Regions from separate parts of the Rhizobium aouanii genome, predicted to be linked through region 1. Evidence: riboswitches for the same ligand, from Rfam matches in the RefSeq annotation. Region 1 holds a riboswitch; each other region holds the start of a gene.
What was found. Region 1 has a riboswitch for cobalamin ahead of cobU (bifunctional adenosylcobinamide kinase/adenosylcobinamide-phosphate guanylyltransferase). Riboswitches for the same ligand answer to the same signal wherever they lie in the genome.

Region 1 (6,864 bases):
CGGATCTCAGGAATTTCACGGCGTTGACCGAAGTCTATCAGCCAGGCGAAATCGCCGGGTTTCTGGACGAGCATTTCGAGCTGATCGGCCGGCATGTCGAGGAGAATTCCGGCGAGATCCTCAAGTTCATGGGCGACAGCGTGCTGGCGATCTTTCCGACCGATGCCGAAGACCCGCAAAAAGCCTGCATGGCCGCACTGGCTTCGGCAAGGAATATTCTGGAAGCCAACAAGGTGCTGAACGGTCAGCGGAGGAGCGATGGAGGTCCTGACATCGGCGTCGATGTCGTGCTGCATCTCGGCGAGGTGTTCTATGGAAATATCGGCGCGCGCGGCAGGCTCGATTTCACGGTGATCGGCAGCGCCGTCAACGAGGCCTCGCGGCTCGAAAAACTCTGCGGCACGCTCGGGCACCATCTGCTGATGTCGGAGAGTTTCGCGACCACCTGCGCGGTGGCCTGCGAGTATCTGGGTTCGTTTGAATTGCGCGGGGTTTCGAAGCGGGCCGACGTGTTCAAACTCGCCGACGCCGTATCCTGAAGTGTCGATCCGGTCGGCGCGGCGACGCTCAGATCTCGCCTGACACTTCACGGCGGCGGCGGTCGAGTTCTTCGCTGTAGCGGCGCAGCGTATAGCTTTCGCTGAGCTGGCCGATCACCTTGCGTTCGATCAGGTTGTTGACGACGGCGAGCGCTTCGCTTTCGCTCTTGTCGAAGATCGCCGCCGCCTGCCTGGCATTCATCTGCGGCTGCAGGAAATCGTTTCGGTAGTGGATGAAATCGGCAAGCGTCTTACCCTCGTCCTGCGCATCGGTCGGGTTGGCGTAGATCTCCGGCACCAGCACGAGGCCCGCATATTTGTCGCTCTCTTCGACAAGGATGACGCGCTGGGCGGAGCCGATCGGAAAGGCCTTCTTGAATTCCTCCAGCGAGATGCCCGCCCTTGCGGTCTTGACGTCGGCGCGCATCAGCTTGTCGACCGTCAGGTTGCGGATCCAGCCGACATCGTGGGCGCTGCGGATGCTTTCGCCGCGGAGATGAAAACGCCACGTGGCGAAGGAGTAGCCGAAGGTCGATCGCACGACCAGCGAGGAGGTGATGACGGCAGCGAGCACCAGTGCGGTGATCGGAAAATCGCCGGTGATTTCGAGCGCCAGGAACGTCATGGTCAGCGGTCCGCCGATGACGGCGACGGCAAGCGAACTCATGCCGACCACGGCATAGATGACGGGCGTCAGCGTCGCATCGGCGAAATAGGGGCCGCAATAGGCAAAGAGCTTGCCGAGCAGTGCGCCCATGAACAGCGAGGCGAAGAACAGACCGCCCCTGAAGCCGGAGCCGATCGAGATCGCCGAGGCGAAGGATTTCAACAAGAAGAGGCCGATCAGCGTCGGGATCGCCACGTCATGGGAAAGGTTGAGATGCAGCGCGCCGTGGCCGGCTGAGAGCACCTGCGGCGAGATCATCGCCAACAGCCCGACGATGATGCCGCCGAGTGCCGGGCGGAAGGGTGGGGCGATCGAACTCTTGCGCGCGAGCTCCTCGATGAAGGCGACGCCCTGCATGATCAGGATGCCGATGCCGGCGCAAAAGACGCCGAGCAGCAGGGCAGGAATATAGTCGGCCGGCGCGACCGAGCCGAAGCTGCCGATATCGATGGTGAAATCGCTGCCGGCGAGCAGTCTTGCGACCAAGGTGGAGACAAGGGCGGAGACGACGACAGGGGTCAGCGAGACGATCGTATAGGTGCCGATGATCAGCTCGAAAGCATAGAAGGCGCCGGTCAGCGGCGCGTTGAAGGCGGCGGCGATAGCGCCTGCCGCGCCGCAGCCAACGAGGGTGCGCAGGTCCGAGCGGCGAAGCTGCAGCTTCAGGCCGAATTTCGAGGCGAGCCCGGCGGCAAGCTGGGTATAGCCGGCCTCCAGGCCGACGGAGGCGCCGAAACCATTGGAGATCAGGTTCTGCACGGCAACGATGATGCTGTCGGTCAGTGACAGGCGGCCGCCATGCAGCGCATTGGCCTCGATCGGGTCGACCATCGGCTTCTTGCGCCGTTTCGCCAGCACGAAAAGCAGCAGACCGAGCAGGGCTCCGCCGATAACCGGGGCGGTGAGCAGGAGCAGCTTGTTCTCAATCTCGGAGGAGCTCAACCGTTCGCTGTCGGCGATGCCGAAGACCAGCTGATGCAGCTCGTTGGAGACGTAGCTCATGCCGGTGACGGCGAGACCGGAGATGATGCCGACGACGGCGCCCGCCAGCGACAGGCCGACCTCGCTACGCCGGGTCAGCGCCCGCAGGCGTCCCGGATCGAAGAAAACACGCAGCGCGCGGAAACGGCGCCGATCCAATTTCATAAGCATGGCTAGACAACTAGGCGGGGAGAGGCCCGGTCAAGGGCAGAGATGGTCGCGCAGTCCGCTTGCGATGCAATTGCGGCGAAAAGCCGGCGGTTGGAATAAATTTCGATGACGTAAGTCTCTGATAAATGACGATATTCTAGGTAGGGTAAGTCGTGTTTGGGTAGCCACGCCTCGGAACTGGCGATCAGGCGGCCGCGAAGGCCGGTTGACTTCATCCCTGCGCTTGCCTAACCATCCCGATAACGGATGGTCGACTGACCATCCTGACATAACGGATGGTTCCGGATCGGTGTTGCGCCCTTCCGGATGAAAAGGGAATGTGGCGGGGCGGACCCAAGCCGGGCGCCTTCATCACAGCCGACCCCGCGACTGTAGAGCGGTCAGGGTCTTCCATCCGGTATCAAGCCCTTCCGGCTGACGGCTTGCAATAATGCAAGCGGGCGGGATGGGCGACATGCCGGAAAAGCCACTGGATATGCATGGTGATCAACCGGGGTCGGACGCCTCTCAAGTCTACGAATCGTCCACCTTTTCACCGATGCAGCCGGGAAGGCGAGGATGATCCGCTGGCACGATCAGGGCGACCGGTTTCCGGTCAGCCCCGATCGCGGCCGATAACCGCGAGCCAGGAGACCTGCCATGCGTGCCGGGCGAGAAGCCCACACCTGGGTATTATGCCCGTTGCCAGCACGGAGGTTGTCTTGGCTGAACGATTGAATTCGGCGTGGCCTGGTGCGGCGCGCGCGACGCTTCCAAGCAGCGCTGCAAGAGGAGTGCTTTCGGCCGCTTATGTCGAATGCTGGGTACCCCCCTCTGTCCTGCCGGACATCTCCCCTACAAGGAGGGAGATCGGCAAGCAGCACGACCGTCGTCCTACATCAATTGTTTGGAGAAAAGCTCTCGGCGATTCAATCTCCCCCCTTAGGGGGGAGATGTCCGGCAGGACAGACGGGGGCGTCACACCCTCAGTAGCCGAGAATGGTGCACGCGGAACAAGCCACGGCTACGCACTTTCTCTGAGGGGCGTTTGAGTATGACCGCCACCTTCGTCCTCGGCGGCGCACGTTCCGGCAAATCCCGCTTCGCCGAAGACCTCGTGACGGCGACCGGTCTCGATCGCCACTACCTTGCCACCGGACGGGCATGGGACGAGGAGATGCAGGTGCGCATCACCCAACACAAGACCGATCGCGGCCCATCCTGGACGACGCATGAAGAGCCGCTCGATCTCGTCGGCAAACTTACCGTCATCGACGGCGAGGGGCGCATCGTGTTGATCGACTGCCTGACGCTCTGGGTCACCAATCTGATGATGGAGGAGCGGAACGTGGCGACGGAATTTGCCGCCCTTGCCGATTTCCTTCCCGCCGCGAAAGCGCGGCTCGTTTTCGTTTCCAACGAGGTCGGTCTCGGCATCGTGCCCGACAATCGCATGGCGCGGGATTTTCGCGATCATGCCGGCCGCTTGCACCAGTCGATCGCGGCGATGGCCGCCGAAGTTTATTTCATCGCGGCAGGCCTGCCGCTGAAAATGAAGGGTTAAGTCCATGAACCAGCAGAAGATTCCCGCAACCGTCATCACCGGCTTCCTTGGCGCCGGCAAGACGACGATGATCCGCAATCTGCTCACCAATGCCGGCGGCAAGAAGATTGCGCTGATCATCAACGAATTCGGCGATCTCGGCGTCGATGGCGACGTGCTGAAGGGCTGCGGTGCGGAGAATTGCACCGAGGACGACATCATCGAGCTCACCAATGGCTGCATCTGCTGCACCGTTGCGGACGATTTCATTCCGACGATGACGAAGCTGCTCGAGCGCGAACAGCGGCCCGACCATATCGTCATCGAGACCTCGGGCCTTGCTTTGCCGCAGCCGCTGGTCGCCGCCTTCAACTGGCCCGACATTCGCACCCAGGTGACCGTCGACGGCGTCATCACGGTGGTCGACAGCGCCGCTGTTGCCGCCGGCCGTTTTGCTGACGACCATGATGCCGTCGATGCGCGCCGCGCCGAGGATGAGGCGCTCGACCACGAGAGCCCGATCGAGGAGTTGTTCGAGGATCAGCTGACCTGCGCCGACCTCATCGTGCTCAACAAGACTGACCTGATCGACGCTGCCGGCCTCATCAGGGTGCGCGACGAGGTCGCCTCCCGCACGGTGCGCAAGCCCGTGATGATCGAGGCGCGGAATGGCGAGGTGTCGGCCGGCATCCTGCTCGGCCTCGGCATCGGCACGGAGGACGATATCGCCAATCGCAAGTCGCGCCACGAGCTGGAGCATGAGGACGGTGCGCCGCACGACCACGATGAATTCGACAGCTTCGTCGTCGAGCTCGGCCCGATCGCCGATCCCGCCGGCTTTGTCGAAGGGCTGAAGGGCATCATATCAGCCCATGACGTGCTGCGGCTCAAGGGTTTCGTGGATGTCTCAGGTAAGCCGATGCGCCTGCAGCTCCAGGCCGTCGGCAGCCGCATCGACCATTATTTCGACCGCGCCTGGACGCCAAGCGAAAAACGCGCCACGCGCCTTGTCGTCATCGGCCTGCACGAAATGGATCAGGACGCGGTGAGGGCGGCGATCGAAGCGCTGGCGTAACCCGATGCATCTGCTTCTGGCCCAGCAGGGAACGATCAGCGACGGCGAGGAGGCAATCGACCTCGGGCAGACGCCGGGCGATATCCTGTTCCTGTCGGCGGCCGACAGCGAGCTTGCCGCGATTGCAGCCGCTCATCGCGAGTGCGGGGCGGCACCTTCGCTGAGGCTCGCCAGCCTGATGAGTCTCAAGCATCCGATGTCGGTCGACACCTATATCGAGCGCACGGCGCGGCATGCGAAGCTGATCATCGTGCGCGCACTCGGCGGCGCCAGCTACTTTCATTATGCGCTGGAGGCGCTGCATGCGGCAGCAGCGCGCGCCGGTGCGCTGATCGCGGTGCTTCCGGGTGACGCCAGGCCGGATGCGGGGCTGGTTCCTTTCTCGAATATCGACCTCGACGATCTCAACGCGCTCTGGGCCTATCTGATCGAGGGCGGAGATGCCAATGCGCGGGCCTTTCTCGACTATGCCGAGGCGATGCTGTCGGGTGCCGAGAAGCCGGTGCCGGCTGTGCCTTTGATTAAGGCAGGTATCTGGTGGCCGGGGCGGGGGGTGATCGGGGTCGAGGCGTGGCGGCGGATTGTTGGTTCGCTTTCAGAGACGTCTTTGGTCGTGGTACCCCCCTCTGTCCTGCCGGACATCTCCCCCACAAGGGGGGAGATCGGCAAGTTGCATGGGCTTCCCACAAAAGAACCGTTTGAAGGTGACGCACCTTCGGCCTTGGATATGGAGCGGGACCTCTCATCCCTGATCTCCCCCCTTGTGGGGGAGATGCCCGGCAGGACAGAGGGGGGTACTACGAACTCGGCGCAACAGGCGTCCCCCATCGTCGCCATCAGCTTCTATCGCGCCCTCGTCCAAAGCGGCGAGACCGGGCCGATCGAAGCTCTGATCGAAGCGCTGATGACACTTGGCCTCCGGCCGCTGCCGGTCTTTGCCTATAGCCTCAAGGATCCGGTTTCCACAGGTATTCTCGAAAGCGTGTTTTCGACGCTGAAACCCGATGTCGTGATCAACACGACGGGCTTTGCCGTCTCGGCACCGGGTGCGGACCGGCAGCCGACGGTGCTGGAGGCGAATGAGGCGATCGTGCTGCAGGCGATCCTGTCGGCCTCGTCGAGGGAGGCATGGCTCTCTTCCTCACAAGGCCTGTCGGCGCGCGATCTCGGCATGAACGTGGCGCTGCCTGAAGTCGATGGCCGGGTGCTCGCGCGGGCGGTCTCCTTCAAGACGGCGGCCCGCTACGACGCGCGGGTCGAGACCAATATCGTCGCCAGCCAGGCTGATGCCGGGCGGGTGCGCTATACGGCGGAGCTTGCCGCCAATTGGGCGCGTTTGCGGAAGACATCAGCCGGCGACCGGCGTATCGCGCTCGTCATGGCGAACTATCCGAACCGCGACGGTCGGCTCGGCAATGGCGTCGGCTTGGATACGCCGGCCGGCACCATCGAGGTGCTTCGCGCCATGCGGGCGGCGGGTTATCCGGTCGCCGAGATTCCCGCCGACGGCGATGCGCTGATCCGCCACCTGATGGAAGGGCCGACCAATTCCGGTTCCGATGGAAAGATCATCCGCGAGACGCTTTCCCTGAGTCTGTACAACAGCTTCCTGGAATCTCTTCCCAATAAGATTCAGGATGAGGTGAGAGCCCGCTGGGGCAATCCGCAAGACGATCCGTATTTTCGCGAGGGCGTCTTCGCCCTGCCTTTCGCCCGTTTCGGCGAGGTGCTCGTCGGCATCCAGCCGGCGCGCGGCTACAATATCGATCCGAAGGAAAGTTATCATTCGCCGGATCTCGTGCCGCCGCACGGTTATCTCGCCTTTTATGCTTTCCTGCGCCGCGAGTTCGGTGCCCATGCCGTCATCCATATGGGCAAACACGGCAATCTCGAATGGCTGCCGGGCAAG
Region 2 (6,864 bases), on a different contig from region 1:
GTGCTGATGACTGCTTGCGCCTAGCGCTGCAGCCAGGCTTCGATACCACGCGCTGCCGCCCGGCCGGTCGCCAGGCACGCAGTGAGGAGATAACCGCCGGTCGGCGCTTCCCAGTCGAGCATCTCACCGGCGACGAAGGTGCCCGGCAGTGCCTTCAACATGTAGCTGTCGTCGATGCTGCTCCAGCGGATGCCACCGGCAGAGGAGATCGCCTCGCCGATCGGCCGGGTTTCGATCGCCGGCACCGGCAGCGCCTTGATCATGCCGGCGAGACGCTCCGGATCGGTTCGGTCGCGCTCGGGAGCGAGTTCGCGCAGCAGCGCGGCCTTGACGCCGTCGAGGCCGGCGCCCTTGCGCAGGCGGTTTGAAAAGCTCGATTTGGCGTCCTGCCGCGCAAGGTCGCGGCTCAGCCTGTCGATGGTGCGGCCGGGTGCGAGGTCGAGCGTCAGGACGGCGCTGCCATGGTTCAGCAGCCGGTCGCGCAACGCCGCCGTATGGGTATAGACGAGGCTGCCTTCGATGCCGCTCTCGGTGATGACGAATTCGCCGGAAAACGTGCCGGCCTTGGATGTTGCAGTGACCGACTTTACCGGCACTCCGGCGAAACGCTCGCGGAAGCTTCCGCTCCAGCCGACGACGAAACCGCAATTGGCGGGTTTAAAGGCATCGATCTCGACACCCCTCTCCGATAGCCGGCTCAGCCAGCTTGCATCGGAGCCGAGGCGCGGCCAGCTTGCGCCGCCGAGCGCCAGCAGGGCTGCGTCGCAATGGACGATACGGCGTCCTTCAGGCGTTTCGAAAACATGGCCGTCTTCTGCAAAACCGGTCCAGCGGTGGCGGGTGCGCAGCGTGGCACCCTGTGCCTCGAGCCGCCTGAGCCAGGCGCGCAGCAAAGGCGAGGCCTTCATCACCTTCGGAAAAACCCGGCCGGACGAGCCGACGAAGGTTTCGGTGCCGAGCCCTGCTGCCCAATCCCTGATATTATCAGGGGTAAAGGCATCAAGAGCGGGGCGCAGACGGGCGGAGGCCGCGCCGAAGCGTGTGGTGAACCGGGCATAATCCTCGGAGTGGGTGATGTTGAGACCCGACTTGCCGGCAAGCAAGAACTTGCGGGCGAAGGTCGGCATGGCGTCGTAGACCGTCACCGCATGTCCGGAACGGGACAGCAGTTCGGCAGCCGCGAGACCCGCCGGGCCGCCGCCGATGATTGCAATCCGCTTCTGCTTCATGGATGTCTTCGCCCGATTCTGTCTGCATCAGTTTTGGCGCGGGCGCGGACCGCCTGCAAGGGCAGAGATCAGTGGTGCGGATGCGTGCACTGGCCGTGGTCGGCGAGCACCTCGATGACGCGGCATTGGTCGACGCGGCCGTGGCCGCACCCTTCCACCATGATTTCCAGCTCGGCCTTCAGCGCCATCAGGCTGCGGATGCGCTGCTCGACCTCGATGAGGCGGGCCTTGGCGATGGCGTCGGCCGAGGCGCAGGACTGGTGCGGATCGTCCTGCAGAGTGAGCAGCGTGCGGATCGCGTCGATCTCGAAGCCGAGTTCACGGGCATGGCGGATGAAGGCGAGACGGCTGATATCGGCAGGCTCGAAGGAGCGCTGGTTGCCCTCGCTGCGGCTCGGGGCCGCGAGCAGGCCGATGCTTTCATAATAACGCACCGTCGGCACCTTGACGCCGCTCTGGCGGGCAGCTTCACCAATGGTGATCTTTTTCATGATTTTCCTCTTGCACCTCTAGTCGCTAGAGGATGTAGGAGGGATGCTTCTATTTGACAAGGAAGCGGATCATGGCTGAGAGCGAGACACGATACCGGGTTGGCGGCATGGATTGCGCCTCCTGCGCAACCAAGATCGATACGGCGGTCAGACGCTTGACGGGTGTCGCCGATGTTTCCGTTTCGGTGATGGCGGGCACGATGACCGTCCGCCACGATGGCAGCAGTGATCTCAAGGCGATCGAGAAGAAGGTGACCGGGCTCGGCTATTCCGTCGCGCCGCTTGCCGGAAACGCTGCGCCTGCGCATACCCAGGGCTCGCAGCATCGTCACGACCATGGACATGATCACCGCGATCACGCGGGCCATGATCACGACCATCCTCACGATCATGGCGAGGAAATCGAAGGGCTGCACGGGCACGACCATGCGGCGATGGCCGGTCCCTGGTGGAAGAGCAGGAAGGGCCGGCTGACTATCCTTTCGGGTGCGGCACTCGTTGCCGCCTATATCGTCGGCCATCTGGTGCCGGCGATCGCATCCTATGCCTTCATCGTCGCCATGCTGATCGGGCTGGTGCCGATCGCTCGGCGCGCCGTCATGGCTGCCTTCTCTGGAACACCGTTTTCGATCGAGATGCTGATGACGATCGCCGCCGTCGGCGCCGTCATCATCAATGCCGGCGAGGAGGCGGCGACCGTCGTGTTCCTGTTCCTCGTCGGCGAGCTGCTGGAAGGGGTGGCGGCGGGCAAGGCGCGCGAAAGCATCCAGTCGCTGACGGGTCTGGTGCCGAAGAATGCGCTGCTCGAAGACAATGGGCAAACGCGGGAAGTGCCGGCAGAAAGCCTCGCCGTCGGGGCGATCATCATGGTTCGTTCCGGCGACCGCATCTCGGCGGACGGCATCATCATCTCAGGCGAGAGCGCCATCGACGAGGCGCCGGTGACGGGCGAAAGCACGCCGGTGCGAAAGGGCGTCGATGCCATCGTCTTTGCCGGCACGGTGAACGGCGATGCGATGCTCAGGGTTCGCGTCACCGCGGCTGCGGCCGACAATACCATCGCCCGTGTCGTCAAGCTGGTGGAGGAGGCGCAGGAATCCAAAGCGCCGACAGAACGCTTCATCGATCGGTTTTCGCGCTATTACACGCCCGGCGTGGTCGTGGTCGCAGCACTCGTCGCGGTCGTTCCGCCGCTGCTGTTCGCTGGGCTATGGGGCGAATGGGTCTATAAGGGCCTTGCCATTCTTTTGATCGGCTGCCCCTGCGCACTTGTCATTTCGACGCCGGCGGCAATCGCCGCTTCGCTTTCATCGGGTGCGCGGCGCGGGCTGTTGATGAAGGGCGGCGCTGTGCTGGAAACGCTCGGCAAGGTGACGATGGTCGCCTTCGACAAGACAGGCACGCTGACGGAAGGCAAGCCTCAGGTAACTGACATCATTTCTTTTGGCCTGAGCGAGTCGCAGGTGCTGTCGCGTGCGGCGGTGCTGGAGCAGGGCTCCAGCCACCCGCTGGCGCTGGCGATCCTCAACCGCGCCAAGGCGGACGGCGTTCCCGTGCCGCCGGCCTTCGAGCTGGAAGCGCTGCCGGGCAAGGGCGTCACCGGCAAAGTCGGCGGTGAGACGCTGGACCTGCTGTCGCCGCCCGCCGCCCGAGAGCGCGGGGCGCTCAGTGCGGAACAGGACGCCCGCGTCGCGGCGCTGAACGACGAGGGCAAGAGCGTGTCGGTGCTGCTCGTCAACGGTGTTGCGGCCGGCCTTATCGCCATGCGCGACGAGCCGCGCGAGGATGCCGAGGCCGGGCTCGCTGCCCTCAAATCAGCCGGCATCAAGGCGATGATGCTGACCGGCGACAACAAGCGGACGGCAGCAGCCGTTGCCGGCATGCTCGGCATCGACTGGCGCGGCGAGATGATGCCTGAGGACAAGCAGCGGGTCGTCGGCGAATTGAAGCGCCAGGGCTTCGTCGTCGCCAAGGTCGGCGACGGCATCAACGACGCTCCGGCGCTGGCAGCGGCCGATACCGGTATCGCCATGGGCGGCGGCACCGACGTGGCGCTGGAGACGGCGGATGCCGCCGTGCTGCACGGACGCGTCGGCGACGTGGCGCGGATGATCGAACTTTCCAAACGCACGATGCGCAACATCCTGCAGAATATCACCATCGCACTCGGGCTGAAGGCGGTGTTTCTGGTGACGACAATCGCCGGCATCACCGGTCTCTGGCCGGCGATCCTCGCCGATACCGGCGCCACCGTGCTGGTGACGATCAATGCGCTCAGGCTGCTCCGAATAAAAATATGAATATCGTTTGGGGAGCCGGCTTCTGCCGGCTCTTTTATGATGGGTTCTCCACAGCGCTTTCCCGTTAACGCTTCATTATCCACATCATACACAGGCGCGGCGATTCGTTGCCGCCATTGCTGCGACGCCATAACAACTTGTTGACGTCATCAGCGATTCGAGTACCATATCTAGTGTTCGAGGTTCCGTCGATTCGTGAGGATCGGCGGCTAAGACGGGAATTCGGTGCGTTTCGCCATCATGGTGCGGCAATGCCGGAGCTGCCCCCGCAACTGTAAGCGGCGAGCAACTGTCCGATTTCAGGTCACTGGAGCATGATGCTCCGGGAAGGCTGGGCAGGCGCTTTGACCCGTGAGCCAGGAGACCTGCCTCGAACGAAACGTCCACGGGCGGGGTGTCCGGACGGTCGCGTTGCATGGCTGCGGGGAATCTCCGCATCGCGTTTCGCTGGCCCGAACCTCCGCCCCCGAAACCTTCGCATTGAGCCACTTCGGGGTGAAGTCATGTCAGTATCTCAGTTCAGGCCGCCACCCGCACCAAGGAGAGGGCGGATCACGCCCAGCGGCTGAACGAGCCGCATCGCTGCAAAATACAGAGTGGTTTCGACGGATATCGAGAGATTTCCGATCGATGTCCTGCGTCCCAATCGCGTCGTTACGAGGAATATCATGACCATCACCGTCTACAGCAAACCTGCCTGCGTCCAATGCACTGCCACCTACCGCGCCCTCGACCGCCTGGGCGTCGACTATGACATCGTCGATATCTCTGAGGATGCCGAAGCGCTCGATCGCGTCCGCAGCCTCGGCTACATGCAGGCGCCTGTCGTCATCGCCGGCGAGCAGCATTGGGCCGGTTTCCGCCCCGACATGATCAGCGCACTTTCCTGAGGAAAGGCGATGGGTCTGATCGTCTATTATTCCAGCCGATCCGAGAACACCCATCGGTTCGTCGCCAAGCTCGGACTGCGCGCGGCACGCATTCCGCCAAGTGGCGCAGACGCGTTCGATATCCGCGAACCCTTCGTGCTTGTTGTGCCGACCTATAGCGGCGACGGCGGCAAGGGTGCCGTTCCCAAGCAGGTGATCCGTTTCCTCAACGATACGGAAAATCGAGGACACATCCGCGGCGTGATTGCCGCGGGCAACAGCAATTTCGGCGAAACATACGGGCTCGCCGGCGACGTGATCTCAAGGAAGTGCCAGGTGCCTTACCTCTACAGGTTCGAACTGCTGGGCACAGAAGCGGATGTCGCCAACGTCAAACACGGAATGGAACGGTTTTGGACACGGGAATTCTTGAACGCCCTTTGAAAGCAGCGGAAACGCTCGACTACCACGCGCTGAACGCGATGCTGAACCTCTATGATGATCAGGGGCGGATTCAGCTCGAAAAGGATCGTTTGGCGGCTAAGCAGTATTTCCTGCAGCATGTGAACCAGAATACGGTGTTCTTTCACAATCTCCGGGAAAAGCTCGATTACCTCGTGACCGAGGGCTATTACGAGCAAGAGGTTCTCGACCAGTATTCCTTCAATTTTGTGCGCGACCTGTTCGACCAGGCCTATGCAAAGAAATTTCGTTTCCCTACCTTCCTCGGCGCCTTCAAATACTACACCAGCTATACGCTGAAGACCTTCGACGGAAAGCGCTATCTCGAGCGCTATGAGGATCGTATCTGCATGGTGGCGCTGGCCTTGGCGCGCGGCGACGAGGGCCTTGCCCGCGACATGGTCGACGAGATCATTTCCGGCCGCTTCCAGCCGGCAACGCCGACCTTCCTCAATGCCGGCAAGAAGCAGCGGGGCGAACTGGTTTCCTGCTTCCTGCTGCGTGTCGAGGACAATATGGAATCGATCGGCCGGTCGATCAATTCGGCATTGCAATTGTCAAAGCGGGGCGGCGGCGTGGCGCTGTCGCTGACGAATATCCGCGAGGCGGGCGCGCCGATCAAGCATATCGAGAACCAGTCTTCGGGCATCATCCCTGTCATGAAGCTGCTCGAAGACAGCTTCTCCTACGCCAACCAGCTCGGCGCGCGGCAGGGGGCGGGTGCGGTCTATCTCAATGCCCATCATCCCGATATCATGCGCTTCCTCGACACCAAGCGCGAAAATGCCGACGAGAAGATCCGCATCAAGACGCTGTCGCTCGGCGTCGTCGTACCCGATATCACCTTCGAGCTCGCGAGGAACAACGAGGACATGTACCTGTTCTCGCCCTATGATGTGGAGCGCGTCTATGGCGTGCCCTTCACCGAGATTTCGGTGACGGAAAAGTATCGCGAAATGGCTGATGACGCCCGCATCTCCAAGAGCAAGATCAAGGCGCGCGAATTCTTCCAGGTGCTTGCCGAAATCCAGTTCGAGAGCGGCTACCCCTACATCATGTTCGAGGACACGGTGAACCGCGCGAACCCGATCGCCGGGCGCATCTCGATGAGCAATCTCTGCTCGGAAATCCTTCAGGTGAGCGAGGCCAGCGAATATCATGACGACCTCTCCTACAAACATCTCGGCAAGGATATTTCCTGCAATCTCGGCTCGCTGAATATCGCCGCGGCAATGGATTCGGCCGATTTCGGCAAGACGATCGAGACCTCGATCCGGGCGTTGACGGCCGTTTCCGACATGAGCCACATTTCATCGGTTCCCTCGATCGAGAAGGGCAATGACGAGAGCCATGCGATCGGCCTCGGCCAGATGAACCTGCACGGTTATCTCGCCCGTGAACGCATCTTCTACGGCTCCGAGGAAGGCGTCGATTTCACCAATATCTATTTCTATACGGTGACCTACCACGCGATACGCGCCTCGAACCTGCTGGCGGTCGAGCGGGGCCAGAG
Region 3 (6,864 bases), on a different contig from region 1:
TTCGGTCGTGCGCGCGCCGATCGCGCCCCAGCTGACGAGGTCGGCAATATATTGCGGCGTGATCGTGTCGAGGAATTCGACGCCGGCCGGAAGACCCATGGCATTGATATCGAGCAGCAGGCGTCTCGCAATCCTCAACCCTTCCTCGATGCGGTAGCTGCCGTCGAGATGCGGGTCGTTCATCAGGCCCTTCCAGCCGACTGTCGTGCGGGGCTTTTCGAAATAGACGCGCATGACGATCTCGAGATCGCCGGCGAAGCGGCGGCGCTGCTCCTCCAGCCGTGCGGCATAGTCCCGGGCGGCGACAGGGTCGTGGATGGAGCAGGGGCCGATGACGACGATCAGCCGATCGTCCTCGCCCTGGAGGATCTTATGGATCGCATCGCGATTGCTGGTCACGGTCTCGGTGACAGCAGTATTGCGGTGGATTTCCGCAATGATATCGGCGGGTTTAGTCAGCGGGGTGATCTCGACGATACGCAGATCATCAATGGCATCAGACACGGTATGGCTCCTGTTTGGTCATACCGGCGGAACAAAAAAGCCGCCAGGTAGACTAGCGGCTGTTCGGGTTGTCGTCGCGTCGAATTCAGTTACGCATGGACCCGCATCCGCTGTGAGCAGCGGTACCAATAAAATCGCGAGGCGTTGATTGATGTGATCGACATAAGGCGTGTCTAGCGTCAGGGCCACGTTTTGTCACGCAGAATTTGCTGCCTGAGAAGCTGACGCCCTTGTGGGAGATACATCCGAGGAGGCACAAAGCACGTCGCATTCGATCTCACTCATGCGACGTGCTCCAAGTCTTTGTTTATGCGCATCGCCCAATACCTCTGGGCGCTATGCATCGGCACTGCGTTGCGAACTAGGCGCAGGTCCTGAATATCAGAGAGCGTCGACGTTCACACCGACGGTGATGGCGCCGATTGGCGTTCCTTTGTCATCTGATATCGTCACACTTGCCTGCGACTGCAGCGTCTGGGTCGACTCATCCTTTTCGATCTCATCGACGAAGACGGCGTCCTTGCCGGCGCCGAAGGACTTCTGGAATTTGCCCTCGTCGCCCTGCCAGTAGTCGGATGTGGTGTCGCTTTGACCGACATTCAGCCCCTTAGCATCCATGACGAAGATTTCCGTGATCTTGCCGCCGGAAGCCTCCTTCTTCCCCTGAAGGAATTTCGACAGTGCGTTGTTGAGCACGCCGTCGATCATCGAGTGGTCGGAGCCATCGACTTCGGCACGCCACTTCTTGTCGAGGGCGTCGACATCGGCTGCGCTGAGATTGGCGTTGGCAGCGTTCTGCACTTTGACAGCCTCGATGATGGCGGGGTCGTTGAGCCAGGGCTTGACGTCGCTCGTCACGTAGTCGGAGATCGGGGCAAGCTTGGCATCCTGCGCCATGGATACGCCCACGGGCACGGCAAATGCAGTGCAGGCCAAAAGAAATGCGGGCACGATTTTCTTCATAAGTGTTTCCTTCCTGATTATAGGTTGCTGAGAACTACGGCTTATCGGATGCAGACGACGTCAGAACTCCTCCCAGGCACCGGGAGCAGCGGCAACGGCGGCATTTCCTGCATGCCGCTGCGTGAAGACTCTGGGCTCGGGACGCGGTTGGCGGGCGACTTGAACGGGTTTGGGCTGGCTGGCGGTAGATGCGCCGACGACGAACCTGCCGGCCGAGTCCTGCAGAAGGCGTCCCTGCTGCAGCAGTTCCTGGCAGGCCGCGTTGGTTTCCTCGACCATTGCCGCGTTTTGCTGCGTCGCCTGATCCATCTGGTTGATCGCGCCGTTGATTTCCTGCAGACCCGTCGCCTGTTCGCGATAGGACTGGACGATGGAAGCGATACTATCGCTGATGCGGTTGATCTGCTCCTCGATCTTCAGCAGGGCGTCGCCGGTTTCGTTCACCAGCCCGACGCCCGCGGCAACCTCTTGACCGGACACATTGATCAGGTTCTTGATTTCCTTCGCCGCATTTGCCGACCGCTGGGCGAGTTCACGCACCTCCTGCGCGACAACCGCAAAACCCTTGCCGGCTTCGCCGGCACGCGCGGCTTCGACGCCGGCATTCAGCGCCAGCAGGTTCGTCTGGAACGCGATTTCATCGATGACGCCGATGATGCGGCCGATCTGGCTCGATGAGGTCTGAATACGGTCCATCGCGCCGATTGCATCGCGCACCACCGTCGCTGAGACATGGGCGCTCCGCTTTGTCTCCTCGACCAGCTTCCCGGCATTTTCGGCACGCTGCGACGATGTTCTGACCGTCGTGGTCACCTCATCCAGTGCGGCAGCGGTCTGTTCCAGTGATGCCGCCTGTTGCTCGGTCCGCTTGGCGAGCTGATCTGCGGAGGAGGCCAGCTCGCTGGAGCCGCCTTCAACCGCTACGGAGGCGGCCTTGATCTCCGTCAGCGCGGCCGCGACGGCCTGGACCATGTTGTTGAAATCCTGCCGCAATTTATCGAATTCCGGACCAAGATCGGCCAGATGTATCGAGAAGTCGCCTGCGGCGAGCTTTTCCAATGAATTTGCAAGAGCGGTCATGACCAGCCGTTGGGTGTTGCTGGCCTCTTCCGTGAACAATGCGTTGCGCGCCCGTTCGGCGTCGAGCGAGGCGCTCTGCTCGGCAGCGGCCTGCTCTCTTTCGACCTTCGCAATTGCCTCGTGGCGGAAGACTTCCAACGCGCGTGCCAGAAAACCGATCTCGTCGCCATTTTCCTTATAGGTGACGGGAGAGGCCAGATCGCCTTTCTGCAATGCGCTGATTCTTTCGCTGAGGATCCTGATGGGCCGGCCAACAAGGCTGCGCATGGCGAGAAGGAAGGCGACGACGGCCAAGGCGGTGATCAGCGACTGCGTGAGCAGCGAAACGAGAACCTTCTGCCTGACTTCAGCAGCGATTTTTTCGACGGACCAGTTCGTGACGATATAGCCGGTGGCTTTTCCTGATTTGTCGAGCGGGAGCGGCGCTATGATCGTGACCACGCCGGCGGATATCCCGCCGTCATCGATCGTCGTTTTTTCCGGCTTGGCACCGAGGCTCTTGACCAGATCGGCCGGTGCGGGCAGGCCGTTGATGCCGTCGCGTGTCCACGTGTCGACGGCGGCAGGCTCAGCGTTGAATGCGGCAAACTGCACGAGATCGAGCGAAGGGTCGTCGCGGTAGAGCGAATAGGCCTCGCGAACGGCGTTCGCCTTGCCCCACTTCACGCCGCCCGCGGCCAGAGAGGCAAACTGCTCCGCATCCTTGGACCAGTTGGCCTTGGCGCCATCGATCAATGCCCGGGTTTCGTACATCCAGGTATAGGTGGCGAAGGCGGAAATGCCGCAGAGGTTGACGGCAACGATAATCGCCGCCAGCTTGGCTGTCAGAGGCATCGTTTTCAAAAATTGGAACATTCCGCGGCAGCCTAGAATTGCGGCTCAGTCGGAGATGTTCCCGACCGGCGTCTCAATACGGGCATCCTCGCTGGCGGTTACATCACGAGCCCTCATGCCCATGTCCTGATAGCAACCCAAAACGCGCAAACGCAGTGTGTATTTGATGTGTGAATAAATCATAAAGTAGAATGGGATGCCGGAGCACACGCGGGTTATTTCGCTATTGCGCCCGCTGGAGATCTGCCTCGCCCCGGGGAGAAGAGGTATGTCGCGCGTCCATGTTCCCTACGCGGCCGAAGAAAAGAGACAGATGGCACCGCTTGGCGCGCGCGGCTAGAATCAACCATCTGGTTCGCGGCTTGCCGCCGCGCCGGTTTGCTGAAATAGATGCGCCGTCAGGTGCCCGCCGTCCAGGGCGGGAGAATCGGGAATCCGGTGCAAGACCGGAACGTGCCCAACGCTGTAAGGCCGACGCTTGCCGCTTCATCATGCCACTGGCCCTTTGCCGGGAAGGCTGCGGCAGACGGATGACGCCCAGTCAGAAGACCGGCCTGGCAAGATAGACCGATCCGCGCGGACGGCGGGACGGTTGCGTTGTTGGGGATTTGACGATGCGACCCTTTGACGAGGATGCCCTTTCGGCGGCGTCCGGTTTTTCCTTGGCCGAACGCGAGGCCGTCTATCACGCGATCATGACGCGGCGCGACGTTCGCAGCCAGTTTCGACCCGATCCTTTGCCTGACGATGTTGTGCAGCGGCTGCTGACGGCCGCTCACCACGCACCGTCCGTCGGCTTCATGCAGCCGTGGAATTTCATTCTGGTGAAAAGTGCCGCTGTGCGGGCGCGCGTCCGGGATGCCTTCGCGAGCGCCAACGAGGAGGCGGCGCTGATGTTTGCCGGCGAGCGGCAGCAGGCCTACCGCGCCCTCAAGCTCGAAGGCATCGTGGAGGCGCCGCTCGGCATATGCGTGACCTGCGATCCCACGCGCAGCGGCAGCGTGGTGCTGGGGCGCACCCACAATCCGAGAATGGATTCATACTCGACCGTCTGCGCCATCCAGAATCTCTGGCTTGCGGCGCGGGCGGAAGGGGTGGGCATCGGTTGGGTCAGCATTTTTCGCGAAGGCGATCTGAAGGACATTCTCGGCATACCCCAACATATCGAGGTGGTCGCCTGGCTCTGCGCCGGTTTCGTCGACCGGCTCTATGACGAGCCGGAACTCGCCGTCAAAGGCTGGCGGCAGCGGCTACCGCTCGAGGAACTGGTCTTCCACGATGGATGGGGACTGAACACCTAGGGCAGTGCGGTGGGGCATGGCCTCAATCGCACAGTCACGCCATTGACGGTCAAGGTGAGCGAACCGATGCCGGTATCGTGGGCGCCGTGCGAGGCCGAGATATCTTTATTCCTGTCCTCCATATCGATAGGCTGAAGCCGAAATTCCGGAATTTCCAATAGATATTCGGCTTCGGCGGCTCAATCGGAGGATAACGGCCCAATGAACATGATCGACTTGAAGGAACGTATCATCGTGATCACAGGCGGTGCGCGCGGCATCGGCTATGCCATTGCAGAGCGCGTCATCCAATCCGGCGGCAAGGTGGCCATCTGGGACCTGAACGAAAACATGGCAAACGACAGCGCTTCCGCTCTCGGATCCGGCACGGTCGCTTTCGGCGTCAACGTCGCAGATCCCCAATCAGTGAAAAACGCGGCGGCGGCGACCGAGGAGATTTTTGGCCGTATCGACGGCCTCGTCAATTCCGCCGGGATTACCGGTCCGGTCAAGCCCACAATCGAATACGATCTCGGCGAGTGGAAAGACGTTGTCGATGTCTGCCTGACGGGAACCTTCAACTGCTGCCGCCACGTCGTTCCGGTCATGTCAAAGCGCGACTACGGGCGGATCGTGAATATCTCCTCGGTTGCGGGCAAGGAAGGAAATCCGAACATCGCCGCCTACAGCGCAGCGAAAGCTGGTGTGCTCGGCTTCACCAAGTCTCTGGGCAAGGAACTCGCAAAGACGGGGATCGCCGTGAACGCGGTAACGCCGACCACAGCAAAGACACCTATATTGGACGGGCTAACACCCGAATTTATCGAATATATGCGCGTCCGCATTCCGCGCGACCGTTTTGTCGAACTTGGTGAGATCGCTTCCATGGTCGTCTGGCTGCTCTCCGAAGAGAACTCCTTCACGACCGCATCGACGTTTGATCTGAGCGGCGGCCGTACGACCTACTGACCATTTCAATCACTGCTGCTGTTGCGGCTGCGGGCCCGGCGTTGCCGGGTTGGCGAGGTCGATCGAGCCCTGATCGCCGGCCAGAAATTGCGGGCCGACCTGACGGACGCGGTTCTGCGTCGGATCATACGGGCGCTCGGGAACGGACGGTTGCGGTGGGATTTGCGCTGCCGCATCCTTCGCCGGGGGATTGGTGCGGATGGTGGTGATCGAGCCCTGCTGCGGCGGTTCGCTCACCGCCTGCTTGCCGCGCATCTCCTCGTAATAGGCGGTGAGATTGCAGGCGCAGGCGGACTTTTCCCCGGGCGTGCGGTTCTTGTAGGCAAAGGCGTTCTTCATGGCGCTGTAGGGCGTGCCCGTTGCGACCGAGATCATGTTCGAGGCTTCGGTGCTTGTCACGTCACGATAGAACAGTTCGGTCTCGATGCCCGGGCACATCTTGGCGCAGGTTTGGGCGTCGCGGCCGAAATCGACCGATGTGGCGTTCGAGCTGATCGGGAAGAAGCCGCCGTCGCAGCTGCGCACGCACATGGTGCTGACCGGCGAGAGCATCTCGGCCCGCGGCAGGCCGTAACGCGGATCAACCTCTTCACCGCCGCCGAGCGGAATGAAGGTATCGGTGCGCATCGCCTGTTCCTCGACGCTAGGGGCGGGGTCGGCGGCGCTGCGATCGCTCGGGGCATAGAAGTTTTCGCTGTTGCAGCCATTGCGGTCGAGAGCGGCGATCAGTTCACGGCGCGCGTCAGCGGCGCCGTTCTGACCTGCCAGTTCGTTGCGGCGGTCCTGGAGATAGCGAATATTGTCGATCATGCGGGCTTCGGACTGCGAGAGCTCGGCGCAATAATCGGCATTCTCCCCACCGATCACGACCATGCTGCCCGAGGTGCAGTCATTGCTGCGCAGCTCGTTGCGAACCTTGCGCAGCTCGAGGTTCTGTTCGGCCATGGCGCTGGAATATTGGCGCGCTTCCGGGCCGTTGCCATTGCCGATCGATCGCGGCAGGTCGGCAAGGCGACCGCGCAGGTCCTCACAGACGGCGCTGCTTTGCGCGGCGGCAGGCGCCGCAAAGGCAAGGAGAAGGGCAAGAGACAGGTTTCGGCGTTTCACGGCGTCGTCCCGGAATGAGCAAAGAATCGATCGGTCGATTGCGGCGTTGATCGCCGCCAGTTCTCTTAGGGTATTTCTCTTAATAAGCTGGGATAAATTCCTAGCGTATTTTCGCGATTTTATCCAG

Region 2: another riboswitch for cobalamin. It lies ahead of nrdH (glutaredoxin-like protein NrdH); the one in region 1 lies ahead of cobU (bifunctional adenosylcobinamide kinase/adenosylcobinamide-phosphate guanylyltransferase).
Region 3: another riboswitch for cobalamin. It lies ahead of bluB (5,6-dimethylbenzimidazole synthase); the one in region 1 lies ahead of cobU (bifunctional adenosylcobinamide kinase/adenosylcobinamide-phosphate guanylyltransferase).

What each region holds. Positions count from the first base shown of each region.
Region 1 is NZ_JBAMYD010000008.1:144,694-151,557, reverse strand. Features, by position in the region: gene V8P77_RS15885 (adenylate/guanylate cyclase domain-containing protein) at 1-539, shown strand, start outside; gene V8P77_RS15880 (chloride channel protein) at 568-2,358, opposite strand; cobalamin riboswitch at 2,618-3,014, shown strand; gene cobU (bifunctional adenosylcobinamide kinase/adenosylcobinamide-phosphate guanylyltransferase) at 3,392-3,901, shown strand; gene cobW (cobalamin biosynthesis protein CobW) at 3,906-4,955, shown strand; gene cobN (cobaltochelatase subunit CobN) at 4,960-6,864, shown strand, end outside.
Region 2 is NZ_JBAMYD010000037.1:6,462-13,325, reverse strand. Features, by position in the region: gene V8P77_RS34370 (TIGR03862 family flavoprotein) at 21-1,229, opposite strand; gene V8P77_RS34365 (MerR family transcriptional regulator) at 1,298-1,720, opposite strand; gene V8P77_RS34360 (heavy metal translocating P-type ATPase) at 1,792-4,020, shown strand; cobalamin riboswitch at 4,184-4,407, shown strand; gene nrdH (glutaredoxin-like protein NrdH) at 4,689-4,910, shown strand; gene nrdI (class Ib ribonucleoside-diphosphate reductase assembly flavoprotein NrdI) at 4,920-5,333, shown strand; gene nrdE (class 1b ribonucleoside-diphosphate reductase subunit alpha) at 5,303-6,864, shown strand, end outside.
Region 3 is NZ_JBAMYD010000030.1:7,497-14,360, forward strand. Features, by position in the region: gene V8P77_RS33035 (3-deoxy-7-phosphoheptulonate synthase) at 1-504, opposite strand, end outside; gene V8P77_RS33040 (hypothetical protein) at 886-1,467, opposite strand; gene V8P77_RS33045 (methyl-accepting chemotaxis protein) at 1,528-3,402, opposite strand; cobalamin riboswitch at 3,765-3,953, shown strand; gene bluB (5,6-dimethylbenzimidazole synthase) at 3,996-4,682, shown strand; gene V8P77_RS33055 (SDR family NAD(P)-dependent oxidoreductase) at 4,884-5,630, shown strand; gene V8P77_RS33060 (DUF2865 domain-containing protein) at 5,640-6,737, opposite strand.